Regions from separate parts of the Marinomonas foliarum genome, predicted to be linked through region 3. Evidence: predicted binding sites of a transcription regulator. Region 3 holds the regulator's gene; each other region holds the start of a gene.
The links. The regulator sigma-54, encoded in region 3, starts transcription at its own class of promoters, with help from an activator protein. The targets are predictions, from matches to a motif close to TGGCACNNNNNTTGCTNT.

Region 1: codB (cytosine permease) is a predicted target of sigma-54. The motif match lies at 3,694-3,711, and genes of this name have one in related genera.
Region 2: JSY38_RS16440 (CmpA/NrtA family ABC transporter substrate-binding protein) is a predicted target of sigma-54. The motif match lies at 4,035-4,052, and genes of this name have one in related genera.

The regions. Positions count from the first base shown of each region.
Region 1 is NZ_CP070273.1:3,268,638-3,275,302, reverse strand. It holds gene codA (cytosine deaminase) at 1-1,205, opposite strand, end outside; gene JSY38_RS15220 (PucR family transcriptional regulator) at 1,245-2,396, opposite strand; gene codB (cytosine permease) at 2,400-3,656, opposite strand; partial or broken gene JSY38_RS15210 (IS5 family transposase) at 3,999-4,644, opposite strand; gene JSY38_RS15205 (IS1595 family transposase) at 4,761-5,705, opposite strand; gene JSY38_RS15200 (hypothetical protein) at 6,175-6,665, shown strand, end outside.
Region 2 is NZ_CP070273.1:3,550,930-3,557,594, reverse strand. It holds gene JSY38_RS16455 (NAD(P)/FAD-dependent oxidoreductase) at 1-552, opposite strand, end outside; gene JSY38_RS16450 (ABC transporter ATP-binding protein) at 545-1,393, opposite strand; gene JSY38_RS16445 (ABC transporter permease) at 1,447-2,418, opposite strand; gene JSY38_RS16440 (CmpA/NrtA family ABC transporter substrate-binding protein) at 2,445-3,773, opposite strand; gene JSY38_RS16435 (CmpA/NrtA family ABC transporter substrate-binding protein) at 4,189-5,391, opposite strand; gene JSY38_RS16430 (ANTAR domain-containing response regulator) at 5,388-5,993, opposite strand; gene JSY38_RS16425 (response regulator transcription factor) at 6,196-6,665, opposite strand, start outside.
Region 3 is NZ_CP070273.1:313,519-320,183, reverse strand. It holds gene JSY38_RS01575 (carbon-nitrogen hydrolase family protein) at 1-362, shown strand, start outside; gene yjgA (ribosome biogenesis factor YjgA) at 433-969, opposite strand; gene mgtE (magnesium transporter) at 976-2,328, opposite strand; gene JSY38_RS01560 (HPr family phosphocarrier protein) at 2,337-2,606, opposite strand; gene ptsN (PTS IIA-like nitrogen regulatory protein PtsN) at 2,616-3,065, opposite strand; gene JSY38_RS01550 (RNA polymerase factor sigma-54) at 3,083-4,552, opposite strand; gene lptB (LPS export ABC transporter ATP-binding protein) at 4,628-5,353, opposite strand; gene lptA (lipopolysaccharide transport periplasmic protein LptA) at 5,357-5,863, opposite strand; gene lptC (LPS export ABC transporter periplasmic protein LptC) at 5,847-6,422, opposite strand; gene JSY38_RS01530 (calcium/sodium antiporter) at 6,425-6,665, opposite strand, start outside.

The DNA of each region.
Region 1 (6,665 bases), 1.0 Mb from region 3:
GAAATTAGTATTTCTCCAGCCCTTACAGAATATAGGACTTCCCCTTGTTTTCTTAGCACTTCCAGGTCATCTCCCCCTTCTAGAATAATGAAGTTAGCTGGTTTTCCTACTTCAATACCATAATTTTCGTAAATATTAAGGGTCTTTGCGCCATTATCTGTAATTAAGTCTAATGCTGTCTCTAGGTCTTCATAGCCCATCATATGGCAAGCATGAATACCAGAATCTAAGACTCGTAGGAGCTTACCATTGCCCAGTGTATACCAAGGGTCTTGTATTGAATCTTGTGCAAAGCAGATATTCATGCCGGCATCTTTGATCTCTTTAACACGAGTAATGCCACGAATTTTAGGGTAACCGTCAAAGCGGCCTTGTAAATGAGTACTTTCTGTAGGGCAGGCAATAAAGTTGATTTTTGATTTTTTCAGTAATCTAAATAATTTGTAACAATAGGCATTGTTGTAAGAGTGCATCGCCACTGTATGACTTGCTGTCACTCGTTTACCCATACCTTTTTCTAATGCAATAGTTGCCAGCACCTCTAAGAATCTCGATGCTCCATCATCAATCTCATCACAATGCACATCAACGAGCTTATTATGTTTTTCAGCAAGGTCCATCACCCAATGCATTGATTCAACACCATACTCTCTGGTGTATTCAAAATGAGGGATCCCTCCGATGACATCCGCCCCTTCCTCAAGCGCTCTTTCGATTAGAACCTTACCATTTGGAAAAGATAATATTCCTTCCTGAGGAAAAGCGACGATCTGTAAATCAATGTATTTTGATAGCTTTTCTTTCAAGCCCACAATCGCTTTTAGAGCAATAAGATCAGGATCCGTTACATCTACGTGTGTACGCACATGTTGAATGCCATTTTCAATGAGCAACTGAACTGTTTTTAATACTCGCTGTTCGACATCTTTAGTATTTAGCATTGGTTTACGCTCGGCCCAACGTTCAATGCCTTCAAACAAGGTACCACTCATATTCCAATTTGGCTCACCGGCTGTTAAAACAGCATCGAGATGAATATGTGGCTCTACAAAGGGAGCAGATAATAAGTTCATTTTTGCATCAATGTTTTCTTCCGACACCAATATTGGATTTGTTTGCTCCTCAATACTCTGGAAAAGACCGCCCTTACAGGTAATAGTATAGATGCCCTGTTTACCACGAAGTTTTGCGTTGTTAATAATCATTTTTTTCCCTAATCAATCGTTTTTCTAATATTAAATACATTATCTAATAAATCGCTCAGCCAACTGCGCTATCTGTATACTTAATCTTTGCTGTGCATTATCTAAATTCGATCCACTGATCTGTTCAATTGCGTCCAATCGTTTAGACAAGGTGTTACGGTGTATATTTAATGCCGTTGCGGTTTTACGTATTGAACATAGATTGTCAAAATAACATTGCAATGTTGCTTTGAGTGTAATCGTTTGTGCATCATTTTTATTAAACATATCGCCAAGATACTGATGACAAAAAGATTCAAGAATATGACTGCTATTTATATGAGTAAATAGCTGACTGATTCCTAAGGTGTTGTAGTGTACGACCTGTTTTTTATGGTTAGCACGAGCAAAATCTGCACTTTGCTTAGCTTGAGAAACCGTATTGTACATTCCTTTGATATCGTGAGCGTCACTGATTCCAATGCTACAATCAAACCCTTGTTTCGATAGTATTTGATATAGGCTATTCCATATCTTTTCAATTTTTTCAGAACATGACTGTGTCATCGGCATTACAGCTAACCAGCCCTGATGAAATTCACAGACTGGGAATTCAACACCTTCATTCGCCATAAATTGTCGAAGTAAGTATTGAACTTTAATAAGACCCTCATTACCGATGTTATTTAAATTAATAAATGCAACTGATAACGACTGGCAAGGGGCAATTCCTAATTCCTTAGCTTTAAGCAAGTCAATCTCAGAGAGATGAGGGGTATCTGCTAGATGCTGTAAAAACCAGCGATTTGATTTGTTATTAAGGTCATCCATGATAATTGCGTTAGAAAGCCGTTCAGTAACATTGACCATTGGTAATGAGTATGGCTGCTCGATTAGAGGAAAACCTTGCTCATTGGCAAAAGTTAAAACTTCGTTTGGAATACTTTCTAAATAAGGCGATTGTGTCAAAAGGACGATCCCGCTCGCGCATTGTTGCTGTGCTTTTTGAATTAAGCAGATAAAGTCAGCCGTGCTCCAATTCCAGTTTAATCCAGTAACAAAGATTAGCTCTCCCCCTTTTGTCCACTCTTCAATAGCAGTACTTTCAGCAATATAGGGCCAGCGTATAGCATTCCGCTCTCCTTGCTTGCCAGCCCTTAATTGCAGTGTTTCTAAACCATTGATTTGGTTTAACGATTCAATTGAAATCATTAACTAAGCGCCCTGAGCTTGTAGTTTTGTTTCCGACGTAAAGCGTAACAACACGGTATAGGCAACAACAGAGACAACAATACCAACAAGTGGTGCAACCCATGGTGAGAAGTAGGCACAACCAGAGCCGATCACGTAAGCAGACAACCCAGTCATATTATATTTTGGCAACTTGACAGTGTCTAAACTGGGCATATTACCTTTATACTTCACCCAGAAATCGGCCATAATAATGGCACCAATTGGTGGAATAAACGTTCCTAGTAAAATCAAGAACGGAATCAACATGTTGTACATTCCCATGACCGCTAAAGCCGTGCCTAAGGCAGCGCCAAAAAACGTCACAATACGACGTTTGTCCGTTCTTAATAAATTACATCCCGCTGCTGCGAAATTATAAATAGTATTATCTTGTGTAGTCCAAATGTTACTGAACAACATAAGGATAGCAATCAGCATAAACCCTTGAGAAACCAATACGTCAACGATATCAGCCTGTTGATAAATAGATGCACCAAACGCACCGACAAATACCATCAAACCGTTCCCTACAAAAAATGCAGCTAGAGTAGAAATAACCGCAATCTTGCCTGTTTTAGCAAAACGGCTCCAGTTAGTAGCTTGTGTACCACCACTAACAAAAGTGCCAAAAACCATGGTAATAGCTGCTGCAATAGGCATACTTTCGGTAGGATTTATGGCAACAAATTCGGCAATACCACCCACATCGATGATGCCTTTATAAAAGCTTAGCCCAATAAAGAATAACATTACAGGCACTGATATTTTTGAGAGGAGCTCAAGCGCTTTGTAACCAATGGAAGCACTGATACAAAAACCAAAGCCAAAAAAGATCATTAATGGTGTCAACCATGTTTCAGGCAGCTCTAGTAACTTTACTATAATAATCGCAATGGTCGCTGTGCCCCATGCATACCAGCCAATTTGCGTGAAACCTAATATAAAGTCAGATAACTTACTGCCGTTAAGTCCAAAGCAGTAGCGACCTAATAACACTGTATTTAACCCTGTTTTACATGCGATATAGGCCAAACCTGCCGCGTAACTACCAAGAAGAAGATTGCCAATAAAAATGACCCCAAGTAGTTCGTAAAATGAAAATGCACTACCAATTGTTCCTCCTGCCCACATAGTTGAAGTAAAAAATGTAAAGCCTAGAAGCACAGACATCATGGACCACATCCCTTTACGCTGGTCAACTGGTACAGCGCTCAATGGGTAATCACTAGGTTGACTCATAATTATTTTCCATATTTTAAAGGTTTAAAACTAGTAAATAGCAATGCTTATGCCAAAAAGTTACTCGCCTAAAATTAAAATATTATCTGACAAAAAAGTCATTTAGTAGCCACTAAAATGTACCACTTGCACACCTTAAAATTTATTGCTTGTTACAATCATTTTTTATTACATCCCAATGCACTATCAGCGTACATAAATTACTAATTTGGTGCAGATGCAGCCAAGGAAACTAGGATTAAGAAGTTGAACAGTAGCCAGTGTTTCTAACTCGGCTAATAAAAATGTCACCCACTTCATTACTTTTAGACCTTCAACCTTGTTGAAGGGCTTTTAAACGGATTAACCCCTCGCTGCCCGTATCATCTGGTCAACTCTAAATACATTAGATAAGGCAAACATCATCGCCAGTTTGTTATCATTTTTCTCTAAGCCGCGATAGACGATTTTCCTAAAACCAAACTGACGCTTTATGATCCGAAACGGGTGCTCTACTTTTTCCCTGATACTGGCTTTTATGTATTCCGTTCGGATAGGTTGCTTATTTGTTATCGTGGGCTTCTTGAGAAGGCGCACCTTTCTTGGCCCTTTCTTTTTATAAGTAGCGGCAATCAGCAATCCGCCTCGATGTCTTTTAATTCCTCTCGTTTTTGTGCACCTCGATAACCTAAATCCGCCGAGATAAAGCGTTCCTCACCATGAAGCAGATTTTCTGTCTCTGTGATGTCATGTACGTTGACGGCTGTTGTACTTAAACTGTGCGTCAGGCCTGTTCTCGCGTCTACACCAATATGAGCTTTTAAACCGAAGAACCATTGTTTCCTTTTTGAGTCTGGTGCATCTCTGGATCGTGTGCTTTCGCTTTATTCTTGGTCGAACTGGCCGCCTCGATAATAGTCGCGTCGACAATCGTGCCTTCTTTTAGATAAGCTCCAGCGCTGGACAAGCACTTGTTGGCTTCATTGAGCAGGTGACGGGAGAGCTTATTGCCACAGGCTCGAAAAGCAGTAGTTCTAAAATCATTGATATTTGAGTAAGTATGAAATTATACTGTATATACATAAGGGCTATCCATTTAGAGCAACCAGACACTACATCTAGTGTTTATCTGGTTTTAATGCCCTTATAGGTTAGGGGTTTTGTTGTGACTGATTGTTCAAGTAATCGATAAAACAATAGCCCTCTAGACCGAGATTTTCTTCTATTAAATCTAAAGGTATATTCATCCAAATAGTAATCGAGCTGTTTAGATTGAACTGCACCTTGATAGGTTCCCAACAACCAGCGTTTCAGTAAAGAAGCCACACGGTGTACGCCTGGCATGGTTTCGTGGGCTGGTATATTTGAACCAAGATGTACGGTCTTTTTTCTTGAATATCCCATGTTATCAACGGAACCATAAGCCGCCGATCCGTCTGTGTGAATTTGACTATTCGGCTCAATAACATCTTTTATGAATTGCTCAATGTTGTTTTTTGTCGCTTTGTCGACCTGTCGTAATCTAATGCGACCAAACCCTTTTGGTTCTATTAACTCTATTGCAATTAACACAACAAATTTCTTCTTATCTTGTTGATTTGTATCGACTACACCACCAACAAAGGTTTCGTCTACCTCAACAAGTCCAGATAATTTATCTCTTTCAGGGTTGATCATTGCGTAACGTAATCTATGCAATATCGCCCAAGCCGTTTGATAACTGCCAAGCCCGAGCAAACTCTGTATGCCAAGCGCACTCACTCCATTTTTTTGATTGGTGAGATACCAAATCGCAGCAAACCAATCCTTAAGAGGCGTTCTGGTTTTATCAAAAATAGTACCTGCTGTGACAGAAGTTTGTTTCCGACACTGAACGCATTTAAGTTTATTTTTGGGAAGAGTATAGGGCACATTATTTGCTAAACAATTCGGGCATATGAAACCATTAGGCCAACGAAGCGTGTGTAGATAATCACGACAAGCTTGCTCATCGTGAAACCAGTCAACAAATTGACCCCAATTTTTAGGGTAATCAATACCCGCTTTGAGTGAAGAAGATTTTTTGTTCATCACTATATATTGACATTGGTTGCTCTAAATGGATAGCCCTTATGGATATACAGTTTAGTTTTAAGCAGCATCAAAAACAAAGTTAATTTTTGTAAGTGTGATTTTTTTAATTTGATTATGAGCAGACGAGAAAATATTTAATTTAAATATAAACTATTATATACAACTTATACTTTTTAAAAAATTATAAGTTAGTTTACATATAAATTAACTACTAAAATAATCCAAACCATCTTTTTAGTTTACATATAAATTAACTACTAAAATAATCCAAACCATCTTTTTAGTTTATATATAAATTAACTACTTAAATAAACTAAATTATCTTTTTAGTTTATTTATAAATTAACAACAATATAGCGAGGTCAACTCTTAAATTAGTTTTAAAAAAAGACTAGACATTCAATTTTTTATGGTATATGTTTTTAAATATCATTCTTATAAAGACATAATAAAAGTAGAGTTATTAATGAATTATAGTGACGAAACATTGTTCTTATCAGAGACATTTTTTGTAATTGAGATGATGAATATTGGTATTTTCTATAATCGACTATCAAAAAACAAAGCAGAAAATTCAGATTTTTTCCTGGAACACTACCCAATAATTTTCAAAAAAGAACATGAGTTTTTATTAGTTAATGATTGCGACTATGAACTAAAGAAAGCACTTAAAAAAACTAATAAAAACTATAGAACACTCGCTTTAGTAATCAATCAAACGAACCGATCAATTCAAGAAATACAAGATTTTTATAAATTGAAAACACTGAAATATCTACCGAGAAAAAATAAATTCAAATCTATTATTGAAGAAATCACATCAGAAAACACCGCATTAAAAATACTATGTCCAAAAAAAATGCGACAACTTGGATTCATTAACAAAATATTTTGCGATAATGAGATAGCATCACAAAAACTTTCTCAAATGAATAAAGAAATTCATTTTAATCTCTG
Region 2 (6,665 bases), 760 kb from region 3:
ACTAGAACGATGAAACACCACAACCTTGTGACCACGTTTCACCAAACCCACTGCGGCTTCTAGGCCTAACAAGCCACCACCTATAATACAAACAGATCGACGATCATCTAATTGGGTCATGACATCCACATCACTCCAAGTACGAAAACCCATAACATTGGGGGCAGACGAACCATGGATTGGCAACACACTTGCCCGAGAGCCTGTCGCTAGCACTAATTGGTCGTATATAATGCTTTTTCCACTGGCTAATAAGATCGTTTTATTTTTCGAGTCCACCTTAATAGCGGGATCATTGGACACAATATCAACGCCATTTTCTTGCATCTTCTGTGTATCGACTAATGGCATTTCGGTATCAGAAATATCATTCGCCAACAAAGAAGACAGCATGATTCTGTTGTAGCCAACTCTGGATTCCTCACCAATCAAAACTATTTGGTACTCATCGCCATGCGCCTTTTCGAAATCGTGCGCAAGCTTGCTGCCAGCCATCCCTGCACCAACAATGACGAGACGGCGTTTCTCCGACTGAGAAATAAGACTAGGCATTAGCAACCTTGGCGTTAATGGCCGTTTTTTTAGTTTTCACAGCAGGCTGAATAGGTTCAACTTTGCGTTGTTTTTCATATAAGAAGGTCAACACTTGGGTCCGATAATCCACGTACCTTGGGTCATTCGCTAAAGCCAGACGTTCACGAGGACGCTCAAGATCAACATGCAGAATTTCCCCTACTGTTGCTGCTGGGCCATTAGTCATCATCACAATACGATCCGACAGCAACACAGCTTCGTCTACATCGTGAGTGATCATAATCACAGTGTTGTTGAGATCTTTTTGAATCTCCATCAACGAATCTTGAAGGTGTGCCCGAGTCAAAGCATCTAATGCTCCGAAAGGCTCATCCATCAGTAAAACACTAGGCTCCATCGCCAAGGCTCTGGCAATACCAACACGCTGTTTCATACCGCCAGAGATTTCATCTGGGCGTTTGTCCGCTGCGTGCGTCATGTGTACTAACTCTAAGTTATGCATGATCCAGTCATGCATTTCTTTCTTCGATTTAGTTTTGCGAAAAACCTGTTTCACTGCCAATTCGACATTCTGATAAGAGGTTAACCAAGGCAGTAAAGAATGGTTTTGAAAAACCACCGCACGTTCTGGACCCGGCCCTTTTACTTCACGACCATCCAATAAAATGCCGCCTTCTGTTGCGTCATACAAACCAGCAACGATATTAAGGACAGTCGATTTACCACAGCCAGAATGTCCAATAAGAGAAACAAACTCGCCTTTCTGTATTTTCAGGCTGACATTATCAAGGGCTTTAAAAGGCCCTTTTGGTGTAGGAAACTCAATAGAAACATGGCTGATGTCTAAATGTGTTGTCATCGTATTCTCCTATTAGCGCATTCTAAGTTAATCTATTTTCGAACTATCGCTTCTTAGCGAAGCACCTGTGTCTTATCCCAAGATGCGAAGCGCTGGAATGCCAACATCACTCGGTCCAACAAATATCCAATAAAGCCAATCATCAGAACCGCCACCATAATTCGACCCAACGAGTTCGAGCTGCCATTTTGGAACTCATCCCAAACAAACTTCCCTAACCCTGGGTTTTGCGCCAACATTTCCGCTGCAATCAACACCATCCAAGCGATACCCAATGACAAACGCAGGCCGGTGAACATCAAAGGGATGGCTGAAGGGATGACGATCTTCATCACATGCGTCACCCAACCAAGGCGCAAGACTTTCGATACGTTAAGCAGGTCCTTCTCGACTGCCGCAACACCCACCGCGGTGTTAATCAGGGTTGGCCACATGCAACACAAGGTGACCGTGAACATAGACGTCAGAAAAGATTTCGAGAACATAGGATCATCGGACACGTAACTCGCACTCACTACCATGGTGACCAAGGGCAACCAAGCTAACGGAGAAACCGGTTTAAATACCTGAATAACTGGGTTTAGTGCACTGTAAACAGAACGATTCAAGCCAATCAAAATCCCTACAGGAATAGCAATAAGGCTGGCCAGACCAAACCCTGCTAGAACGGTGTACAAGCTGGTAAATATTTGATCAAAGAAAGTCGGCTTACCAGTGTAATCCCGGATAATGCCAGCATAACTAGGATCTTTAGCCTGACGCTCTGCAATACGCTCTTCTTGACGGACGTAAAACTTATCCGCCTTAACACGTTCATTCTGGTGTTCTGCAACGAGACTATTCCATTGCTCATACACCACAACTGGACCAGGAAACTCTCCCAAAGAGGTATGAACTCGACTTGCTCCAACTTGCCATAACAAGATAAACACAAGAATGCCAAAGACGGGCAGCAGGATTCCCTTAACAGAAAAAGCGCTGATCTTTTCCTTTAAAGAAGCCATAGTTATGTTTGATATCATCATCTTTTTCTCACTTAATCTTGTTTGGTTTAGACCTGATCATCGCCTTTTAGACCAATCTTAAATCGCTTCAGATAATCGTTTGGGTGCTTACCGTCGTACATGACGCCGTCGATAAAGTCGCTTTGAGGTGGTTTAAAGCCGTCTTCTTTATCAAAATCTGGAAACTCATCAGCAGACATAACACCATCCTCAATTAAAGATTGTGCCGCTTGCGCATAAATATCAGGACGATAGACATCTTTGGCGATCTTCATGAACCATTCGTCAGATTTAGGCTCAGCGATCTGCCCCCAACGACGCATTTGAGTGAGATACCAAATAGCATCACTGTAATAGGGGTAAGTGGCGTGATGACGGAAAAAGACGTTGAAATCGGGAATTTCACGCTTGTCGCCTTTTTCATACTCAAATGTGCCAGTCATACTGTTAGCAATAACATCGTAATCGGCACCAACATATTGGCTACGAGAGAGTATTTTTACGGCTTCAGGACGATTAGCGTTGTTGTTTTCATCTAACCATTTCGCTGCGCGAATCATGGCTTTAACAACACGAATATGAGTATTCGGATATTCTTCTGCCCAGTCACTGCTGACACCAAATACTTTCTCAGGGTTATTCTTCCAGATTTCATAATCAGTGATGACTGGCACACCGATTCCTTTAAACACGGCCTGTTGGTTCCAAGGTTCGCCAACGCAATAGCCGGAAATCGTTCCCGCTTCCATGGTGGCTGGCATTTGTGGTGGCGGTGTCACAGACAACAAAGCCTCAGCGTTAATTTGGCCACTGGTATCACCTCGCGCTGGTGCGTAATACCCCGGATGAATGCCACCAGCAGCAAGCCAATAACGCAGCTCATAATTATGAGTGGAAACAGGGAACACCATGCCCATCTTGAATGGCTTACCTTGTGCTTTGTAACCATCAATCACAGGTTTTAATGCACTGGCGCTGATCGGATGAACTGGCTTCCCGTCTGCGCCATTTGGAATGTTTTTCTTCATTTCATCCCAAACATCATTGGAAACCGTAATACCGTTACCATTCAAATCCATACTCAAAGCCGTCACTATATGAGCTTTCGTTCCGTACCCAATGGTGGCACCAAGTGGCTGACCTGCTAACATATGAGCACCATCCAACTGGCCATCAATCACTCGGTCTAACAAAACTTTCCAATTTGCTTGTGCTTCCAAAGTGACGTACAAACCTTCGTCTTCGAAATAGCCCTTCTCATAAGCAATCGCTAATGGCGCCATATCCGTTAGTTTTATAAAACCAAATTTGAGCTCTTCTTTTTCGGCGTAATCTAGCTCTGCATGGGCAACGCCAGATAAAAGCGCAGACCCCATCAGTACAGAAAACCCCATTTTAGGAAGGGGAACTAAGGCTTTCAAAAATCTTAGGTTCATTGTCATACTCCGCATCTAAATACATTTAAAAAAGTAGAAAAACAAAAAAAGGCGCATGCAAATCACAATAAAAATGTGTTTGCAGGCGCCTTTGCCATTCAAAGAAAGTCCGACTTTGGACATTCAGTAATGTGGGTGACAATTAACGATCGTTGCCAATTTCACCATTTTTTCAAAATACTTTATCTCTATGTGATTTATAAAGCACGCAATGTGCCAAGTAAAACAAACGACTGATTTATATGATTTTTTGAATTTTATAACCCAGCTTTTTTAATATCGACACATTGAGAACCTTTATTTATGCCCAATTATCTTGCACAGCGCACTAAAACATCACACCATCAGATGCGATTTACGCAAATGTCTCAAACCCCTTTAAGATCCCCTCTGGATGTAAACGGACCTTTCCATGTTCCACCAAAGAAAGCCAAGCAGCTTCTTCAGCCTCTGGCAGCCGCCACTCTACAGTGTTTTTGTCTTCGACCAAGCCAAGCGCGTTATAATAAAGATCTTTACGATAAATCTGCTCAGCTAACTGGTTAAGCTTGGAAACATTATTGCCTAACTGTTGCCAACGATGCATCTGAGCCATGATCCATAGAGCATAACTCGGTAGCGGCTTATTAATGTCGCTACCAGAAAAGCGTTGAAACGCTTCCATTGGCCAATCAAACTGACTCTTTGGCTTAATAGAGCCAAACCCATATACCAACTGCTGTACAGTACAGTTTAAATAATCTGGATGACTCAAGATTCTAAGTAGTTCTGCTTGGTTTTCAGCTTCATCTACCCATAAGCATGCTTTTTCTAAAGCTCGAATAATTGCAAGATGTTGCGCTTGATTCTGTTCAGCCCAAATAGTGTTCACTCCAAACACTTTCTCTGGAGTGCTACCCCATATTTCATACCCAGTAACCAACATATGGCCAACACTTTGCTCAACCGCTAGGCTGTTCCATGGCTCACCAACACAATAACCATCTATGTCGCCGCGCCTTAGATTATCAACCATTTTCACCGGAGGAATGACCACTATCTGAACGTCTTTATCTGGATTGATACCAGCACGGCTAAACCAATCCCGTAACTGATAATTATGAGATGAATAGGGATAGACCATCGCAAAACGCAGTGGCGCGACATTATCACCTCGACTATCTATTAGCCTTTTTAAGGCAATGCCTGTTCGAATATCTAAAGAAGAGTCAGAAAAATGTTGAAGCTGGTCGTACAGGGCATTTCCAATAGTGATGCCGTTACCATTATGACTTACAGTAAAACTGGTTTGCATGGCCGTTTTTATACTGCCTATTCCTAAGCTAGCGGCGATCGGCATAGATGACAGCATGTGCGCACCATCTAACAAATTGAACGCCACTTTATCGCGAATGCTCGCCCAAGATGCTTCTTTCGAAAGCACAGCATTAACACCCTCACTGGTAAAAAAGCCCTTCTCTTGAGCGACAACAAAAGGCGCACAATCGATAAGTGGGATAAAACCGATACGAACAGGCTCGCTATTTTGAATAACATTATTTGGCTGTATCAGGTTCATTTAGAACCTCCCATTAATTCCATCACAGATATGATATTTCGAGCTACATCAGTCATACGCTGACTACGATCCATCGCGAGTTTTCTTAACGCTTTATAAGCAGCAGGCTCATCACATTGCTGATGTTTCATTATCAGTCCTTTTGCTTTATCGATAAGCTTCCGGTCTTCAAGCTGGCTTTTTACGGATTCTAATTCTGACCGTAATGCCTGAAATTCTCGAAACCTTGCAATGGCAACTTGTAGCAAGGCTTTTACACTACCGCTGTTAACACCGTCTACAACATAAGCGCTCACTCCTGCTCGAATAGCCGCTTCGACGTGCCTAGAGTCACCTTCTTCAGCAAACATAACAATAGGACGAGGATTATCTTGAGTAAGGCGAGACATATTTTCCAACATGTCTCGGTCCGGCGATTCAATATCTATAATAACCATATCTGGTTGGAATTCTGCCACTGCTTCCGTCAGGTTTTTAGCATTCTCTAACCGTCTAATGACACGATAGCCACTGTCAATCATAGCTTGCTCTACAATAGCGGCTCTTGCAGGCTCATTATCAACCAACATTACGGTCAACTCTTTTTCGGGGGGAGCGGACATGGTGCATTCTCTTTAAAAACGTAAGGTTACGTTTAAAAACTGCAATATATGCGCCATTACGACACACAAAAAGTAGATAAATAAAGAGAGAAAATAGCGGGAAAACACTACAAGAGCGGGAAAACACCCTTAAACTCTGTGCTTGAAGAAATAAAAAAGTTATAAACGAACCAAATTGGCGCAAAAAACATTTAAAAACAGTTCAATGCACCAAGTTTTGTGTTTGTATCAAAAGCGCCAAAGCTAAGCGGTCTTTTGTATTGGTTTTCTTAAATGTTGAAGTAAGGTGTGCTTTCACTGTACGCTCGGTAATTTCTAACTCTAAAGCAATCTGCTTGTTTGAAAGGCCTCTCGAAATACATATAGCCACACTCAACTCCCGATCAGATAAATGCTCTAACGCATTATTAGAGGTTATTTCAGGCAGCGCGGATTGTTGAATTAATTGCTGTATAAAGGCCCTCCCCCCCCAAATTTCACCAGAGTCAATGACAGACAACACCAGTGATAATTGCTCCTTACCAATATAAGGCGCACATTGCCCATTTACGCCTACTGAAAATAATCTCAGCGCCGCACTTTGGCTAAGTTGGTTAGGGAAAACCACTTTTTTTTGATTGGGAAATTTTAAACAAAATTTTGCAACATCTTCGACATCTTTGGAAAAAGATT
Region 3 (6,665 bases):
TTGGTCTAAGTATTTGCTATGACTTGAGGTTTCCAGAGCTATATCGACAACTGGTAAGTCTAGGGGCCGAAATATTGTTAGTGCCATCCGCATTTACTTATGTCACTGGAAAGGCGCATTGGCGCACATTGTTGTCTGCTCGTGCAATAGAGAATCAGTGTTATGTATTGGGTGTTGGTCAGTGTGGTTGGCATAACTCAACAAGACAGACTTATGGTAATAGTGCTTTATATTCGCCGTTTGGTGAGTGTTTGGCGGATTTGCAGGGAGAGCCTGGCTTTTTTGTTTTTGAAGTGGAAAAACAAAGGCTGAATGGCTGCAGGAAAAAGATGCCCTGTTTAGTTCATCGTAGATTTCGCTAAAAAAGCCCCGGTCAGTTATGTCTGTACCGGAGCTTTTCGTCGTTAATTCCAATAGACTTAGTTTTCTTTGTTAGTCTTTTAGGCCCAAGCGCTTTTCTTCGGCTTCACGTAAAAAGCGGAAAAGTTTTTTACGATTTGTTGTGTTTGAGGCTTGGGATACTTCCTTCTGTGATAGGCGAATTAACTGCCTAAGCAATTGAATGTCTTCAATCTGAGGGTTTTCATCTAAGTATTGTGACAAAACCTCTTTGCTATTTTCACCAATCAGTGCATCACGCTTTACTTCAAGTTGGTGAAATAATTTATTGTAAGCGGCCGACGTCGAGTCAAACAGAGCGACACGATGCGCAATGGCTTCGTGGTCTTCTGTGCGCATTACCTTGCCAATATATTGGAGATGTCTTCTCATTGCTTCGTGTTGTTTTATGCGCCCTGCTTCAACAAAGGCTTCGCGTAATGTGTCTGACATCTCAACTTTCTTAAGTTGATTTTTACTTAAGCTTAGTAGTTTTTTACCTAGATCTTGCAGGGCTTCCATTTCACGCTTGATCTGGGTTTTACTTTTAGGGATGTCTTCTTCGTTTTCAAATTGATCAAAGTCTGTCATGGGAACCTATATTAGAAAAATAGTAGCGAGACCAAGGAAAGAAAGGAATCCAATCACGTCGGTCACGGTAGTCAAAATTACGCTGCCAGCAAGGGCAGGGTCGATACCAATCTTTTTCAAGAAAATTGGCAGAAGTGTACCAGTGGTTGCTGCAAATAGCAGGTTTATTATGGTGGCACCCGCAATGATATAGGCAATCTTTATGTTGTCAAACCAAAGAGCGGTAAGGGCTGCGATAACGGTTGCCCACAAAATGCCATTGAGAAGACCTACAACAAGCTCTCTATTCAAAAGCCAGCGAGTGTTGGTTGCTCCAATCTGGTTGAGTGCTATACCACGAATAACCAGTGTGAGTACTTGTGAGCCAGCGATGCCGCCCATGCTGGCAACAATAGGCATTAATATTGCCAATGCGACCACCTGATCCAATGTATTTTGAAATAGACCAATAACATAGGAGGCAATAAATGCAGTAATAAGGTTTATACCTAGCCAAACAGCACGACGTTTGGTGGTTTTCATAATAGGGGAGAAGGTGTCTTCGTCATCATCGAGGCCTGCCATGCTTAACATGGAGTGTTCTGCCTCATCTCGAATAACATCAACCACGTCATCTATAGTGATACGGCCAAGTAATTTTCTGCTTTCACCATCAATAACCGGAGCTGAGACAAGGTCCATTTTCTCAAATAACTGTGCGACTTCACTCGCGGGAGTTTCTGCATTGATAGCGGTAAACTCTGTTTCCATAATATCACGCACGGTTGCGCTTGGGTTGGAAACTAATAACTTTGTAAGGGACAATGTGCCTAGCAGTTTGTCTGAGCGGCTTACGACCAATAGGTTATCGGTCATATCTGGGATTTTTGCGTGCCTGCGTAGATAGCGAAAAACAATGTCAACGGTAATGTTTGGACGAATTGTTATTGTATCCGTGTTCATTAAGCCGCCAGCAGAATCCTCTGAATAGCTTAATAAATCTTCGACTCTTGTTCTGTCCTGCGCCGTCATTGACGCAAGAACTTCTTTTACAATTTTTTCTGGTAGGTGTTGCAGTAAGTCAGCTAGGTCATCGCTTTCGAAGTGTTCAGAGACGGCGATTAGGCGTTCTGTGTTCATGTTTTTCATGAATTGAACACCAATATCTTCGGGTAGATACTGTAATACTTCGCCTTCGTTTTTGTCTTCGATGAGTTCCCATAAGAGCTTGCGCTCTTTTGGTGGGGAAGATTCTAGTAGTCGCGCAACATCTTGTGCAGGCAAGGCACCGTTAAGTAGGTAGCGTATTTGCATCGTAGCACCGGTCTCAAGGGACTCGGTAACTGTCTGCAAATGATTAAGGGTGTTTTGCTCCGACATGGTGCTCTTTACTCATCTTCACCGAAGCGATTGTTAATTAATTCAACAATCGCGTTAATAGCGTCTTGTTCGTCTTCACCATTTGCTTTTATGTTTATTTCGGTGCCTTTTCCTGCAGCGAGCATCATCATTGCCATGATGCTTTTTCCATCCACATTACGGCCGTCTTTCTCTATGGTGATATCGCAAGAAAAGCGTGTGGTTGTTTCAATGAGTTTGCCTGCAGCACGGGCATGCAAGCCAAGCTTGTTTATAATAACAATAGACTCTTCCAGCATGCTCTATACCTATACTAATGAGTTAAAAATATTGAATAGCTCTTCGTTATTTTGGGCTGTACGCAGCTTGTCTAATGACTCTGGAGACTGTGCTAATTCTGCTATTTGAGCTAATGTTGCAAGATGTTGGTCGCACTCATGTGGCGGAACAATCAGAGCAAATATTAGATCGACAGCTCGCTTGTCTATCGAGTCAAAATCGATAGGTGTCTTTAAGGACATCACGACTATGGCAGTATGATTTGCAGACTCTAGTCTACAATGTGGAATTGCTATTCCATTGCCTATACCGGTACTTCCAAGTTTTTCTCGACCTAGCAGGGCGTCATAAACCGCTTCGTTATCACAGTGAAGTCGGTTAGATGCTACTTCCGCGAGGTTTTCTAATACGCGTTTTTTGCTAATGATATCTTGCTTTGCGAGAACGAGGTCTGCTTTTAATAATGATTTCAATGACATGATAAAATGCTTTCCGTTTAGATCAGTCGTTTGCGTTCATTGGAAGGAGGGATGTTCATCGCCTCACGATATTTGGCTACAGTTCGTCTAGCAACTTGTATGCCTTGATCTGCCAGAATGGCAGCTAACTTGTTATCACTTAAAGGTTTTTTAGCAGGTTCATCGGCAACAAGCTTTTTGATCATGGCTCTGATTGCTGTCGAAGAGCATTCACCGCCGGATGCCGTATTAACATGACTAGAAAAGAAATATTTTAGCTCAAATATGCCTTTGGGCGTATGCATGTATTTTTGAGTAGTCACCCTAGATATGGTCGATTCATGCATGCCTACTTCTTCAGCTACGTCATGAAGTACCATTGGTTTCATCGCTTCTTCACCAAGCTCGAAAAAATCGATTTGTCTGCTAACAATGCAACTGGCTACTTTTAGTAGTGTCTCGTTGCGGCTTTGCAAGCTTTTCATGAACCATTTTGCTTCTTGTAGAGAGTTTTTGATGTAAGAAGCATCTTCAGCTGTTGTAGCTGTACTTGCCATCGCTGAATAGGTTTCATTGATTTTTATTGGTGGAAGAGCGTCATTGTTTAATTCAACTTGCCATACGTCGTTGCGCTTTTTAACTGATACGTCAGGAATCACGTAATCTGTATCATCCGCATCAATAACAGAACCTGGGCGCGGGTTTAGTTGCTGGATTAGGTTAATGACTTCTTTTAGGGCTTCGTCTTTTAATTTTGTTTTGCGGCTTAATTGCGCAAAATCTCTATTACCCAATAGGGGTAAATAGTGGTCAATAAGGTTATATGTGCTTTTAAATAGAGGATGTGTTTGAAAAGCCTCTAATTGCACTAATAGGCAATCGCGTAAATCAATAGAGCATACACCGACGGGGTCGAAGCGCTGTAGTCTATGTTGAACAGCAATGACTTCTTCCATTTCTAAGTCTTCAAGTTCAATGCTGAGTGATTCGCAGATGTCGTCAGGGGTAATGCTTAAGTAGCCATCAGGCTGAACACATTCAATGATGGCATAGGCAATCTCGAGGTCTCTATCTGACATGTGGGTGAGGTTTAACTGCCAAATAAGATGGTCTTGAATGCTTTCGGCTGGAGCATTGCGGCTTTCAAAATCGCTATCGCCTTCAAAACTGTGGCTGTCACTCACCGCTGCTGAACTTTGGTAGGTGTCATCCCAATTACTATCTATAGACAGTTCTTCGGGGATGCTTTCCGTCCATTCAGACTCTACGCGCGCTTCTTCACCGTTGTCTAGAGGTGTTTCTGTTTCGCTCTTTGATTCAATGCTAGCAGGGATATCGTTATGAGTTTGCTCGTCATCATCAAGCTCAAGGAGCGGGTTAGACTCTAGAAATTCATGGATTTCTTGCTTTAAATCCAACGTAGAAAGCTGCAGTAAGCGTATTGCTTGCTGCAGTTGGGGGGTCATGGTTAGCTGTTGACCTAGCTTTAATTGTAAAGACTGCTTCATGGAGCAACTCTTTTTGTTTGAATGAATTGGAACGAGTTGTGCATACTACTCCCTTTCTACAGCAATGATAAGGGGTTACAGACGGAAGTCGTCGCCTAAATAGACCTTTTTAACCTGTTCATTGTTGATGACAGTACTAGCATCACCTGACGCAATGATGTAGCCATTGCCAACAATATAGGCTTTATCGCAGATGTCGAGGGTCTCTCTGACGTTGTGATCGGTGATCAATACACCTATACCACTTTCTTGCAGATGTTTGATGATGAGCTTTATGTCACCAACAGAAATAGGGTCTACACCAGCAAATGGTTCATCTAGAAGGATGAATTTTGGGTTCATTGCAAGTGCTCTTGCAATTTCGACCCTACGACGTTCTCCTCCAGACAATGCCATGCCTAAGTTGGTGCGTATATGAGTAATATGAAACTCTTCTAAAAGAGCCTCAAGTCTCTCTTGTTGTTGGCTTTTATTTAGCTCTTTTCGGGTTTCTAAGATAGCTAATATGTTATCTTCTACCGACATCTTTCGGAAAATAGATGCTTCCTGAGGAAGGTAGCCAATGCCTTTTTGTGCACGTGTATGCATTGCGTCGTGGGTTATATCTACGCCATCAATAAAAATGCCGCCAGCGTCATTTGCTACCATGCCAACAATCATATAGAAGCAAGTGGTTTTCCCTGCTCCGTTTGGTCCTAATAGACCAACCGCTTGTCCTGATTCAACAGAAATTGATACATCTTTTACAACTTTGCGTTTTTTATAGCTTTTTGCAAGGTGCTTTGCTTCTAGTAAGGCCATCTATTATTTTGCCTCAGTAGCTTGTGGTTGTAATGTCATAGACACGCGTCCAGAATCTTTTTTCTCTGCGCTAAAGGTGCCGTCTTGAATCATATAGAGAATATAGTCAGCAGTGATAGAGTTCTGCATGCGGCTCAAATAGCCATCACCAGTAATTTCTAACTTAGATTCATCTGTTTGGTAGTGGATTTCGTTTCCTCTGCTAATAACAATGTTTCCATTCCAGTCAATTTGTTGGCTGAACTTCGCAGGCAAACCAGTCGCTTCAAGGCTATTGAATTGTTGGGTTTTTGGATCTGTGGAAACTTTTAAATACTGCGCTTGAATCTCGATAGAGCCCTGCTTTACAAATACGTTGCCTTTATAAATGGCTTGACCTGAGTTTTGGTCGAACGATGCTTCATCGGCTTGTATTTCTAACGGCTTACTGATGTCATCTGGTAATGCGTAAGTGTATTGTCCAATAAGGGCAGAAGTGAGCAACATGCTGGCGTTAATGAATTGTTTCATAGCTTCCTCGTACAGATCCTGTCATCACGACTTCTTCTGAATTTATATAGGTTGTAATCTTGCTTGCGGAGGTTTTTCCTTGAGTTGATATCAGGGTAGCAGCTCCGTAGCTGGTCAATGATTTGTTTTTATCTTCGTAGTGCATGTTGTCTGAGCTTAAATTGATGTCTTCAGACTGTTGATACTTCTTAGTTGCTCTTACGTTGTCAGTTAATAGGATATCATTACTTCCGTCCTCAATAACCCCTTTATCTGCTTTTGCATTCCATTGCCCTGACTCTGAGTAGCGTGCAACACTAGGTTGTTCAAGGAATGTTTTGTCTTGCAAATCATAGTGGAAGGTTTGTTTTGCATTCATAGATTCGATTAAAGTTCCACTTTTATCAAACTCTTTAATTTGTACTTCGGTTACAAAGTAATCAGGTGATCCACGAAGTGCATCTGCTTCCACCAAGTTTTTTCCTGGCTCTGTACTGTACCAACTGATAGCAATCGCAAGCATAATTATCACGACTAATATGAGAGTGTTTTTGGTCTTTAATAGCTTTGCAGTATCCATTGTTATAAAGCGCCATTCGTGCTGATTGCGAATAAATACACGCCATAAGAAGCGATTAAGGGTAGACCTAACCATCTAGGGATAGCAATGCTCTTGGATTTTTTAAAGATGAAGATGGCAACAGCAAGCGCGACAGTCAATCCTAGTACCCAAGGGAAATCACGCTGTATCACGCTCGGATCAATGATTCCCGGGGCAATCAGTGCAGGTAAAGGTAGTACGGTGGCTAGGTTAAAGACGTTT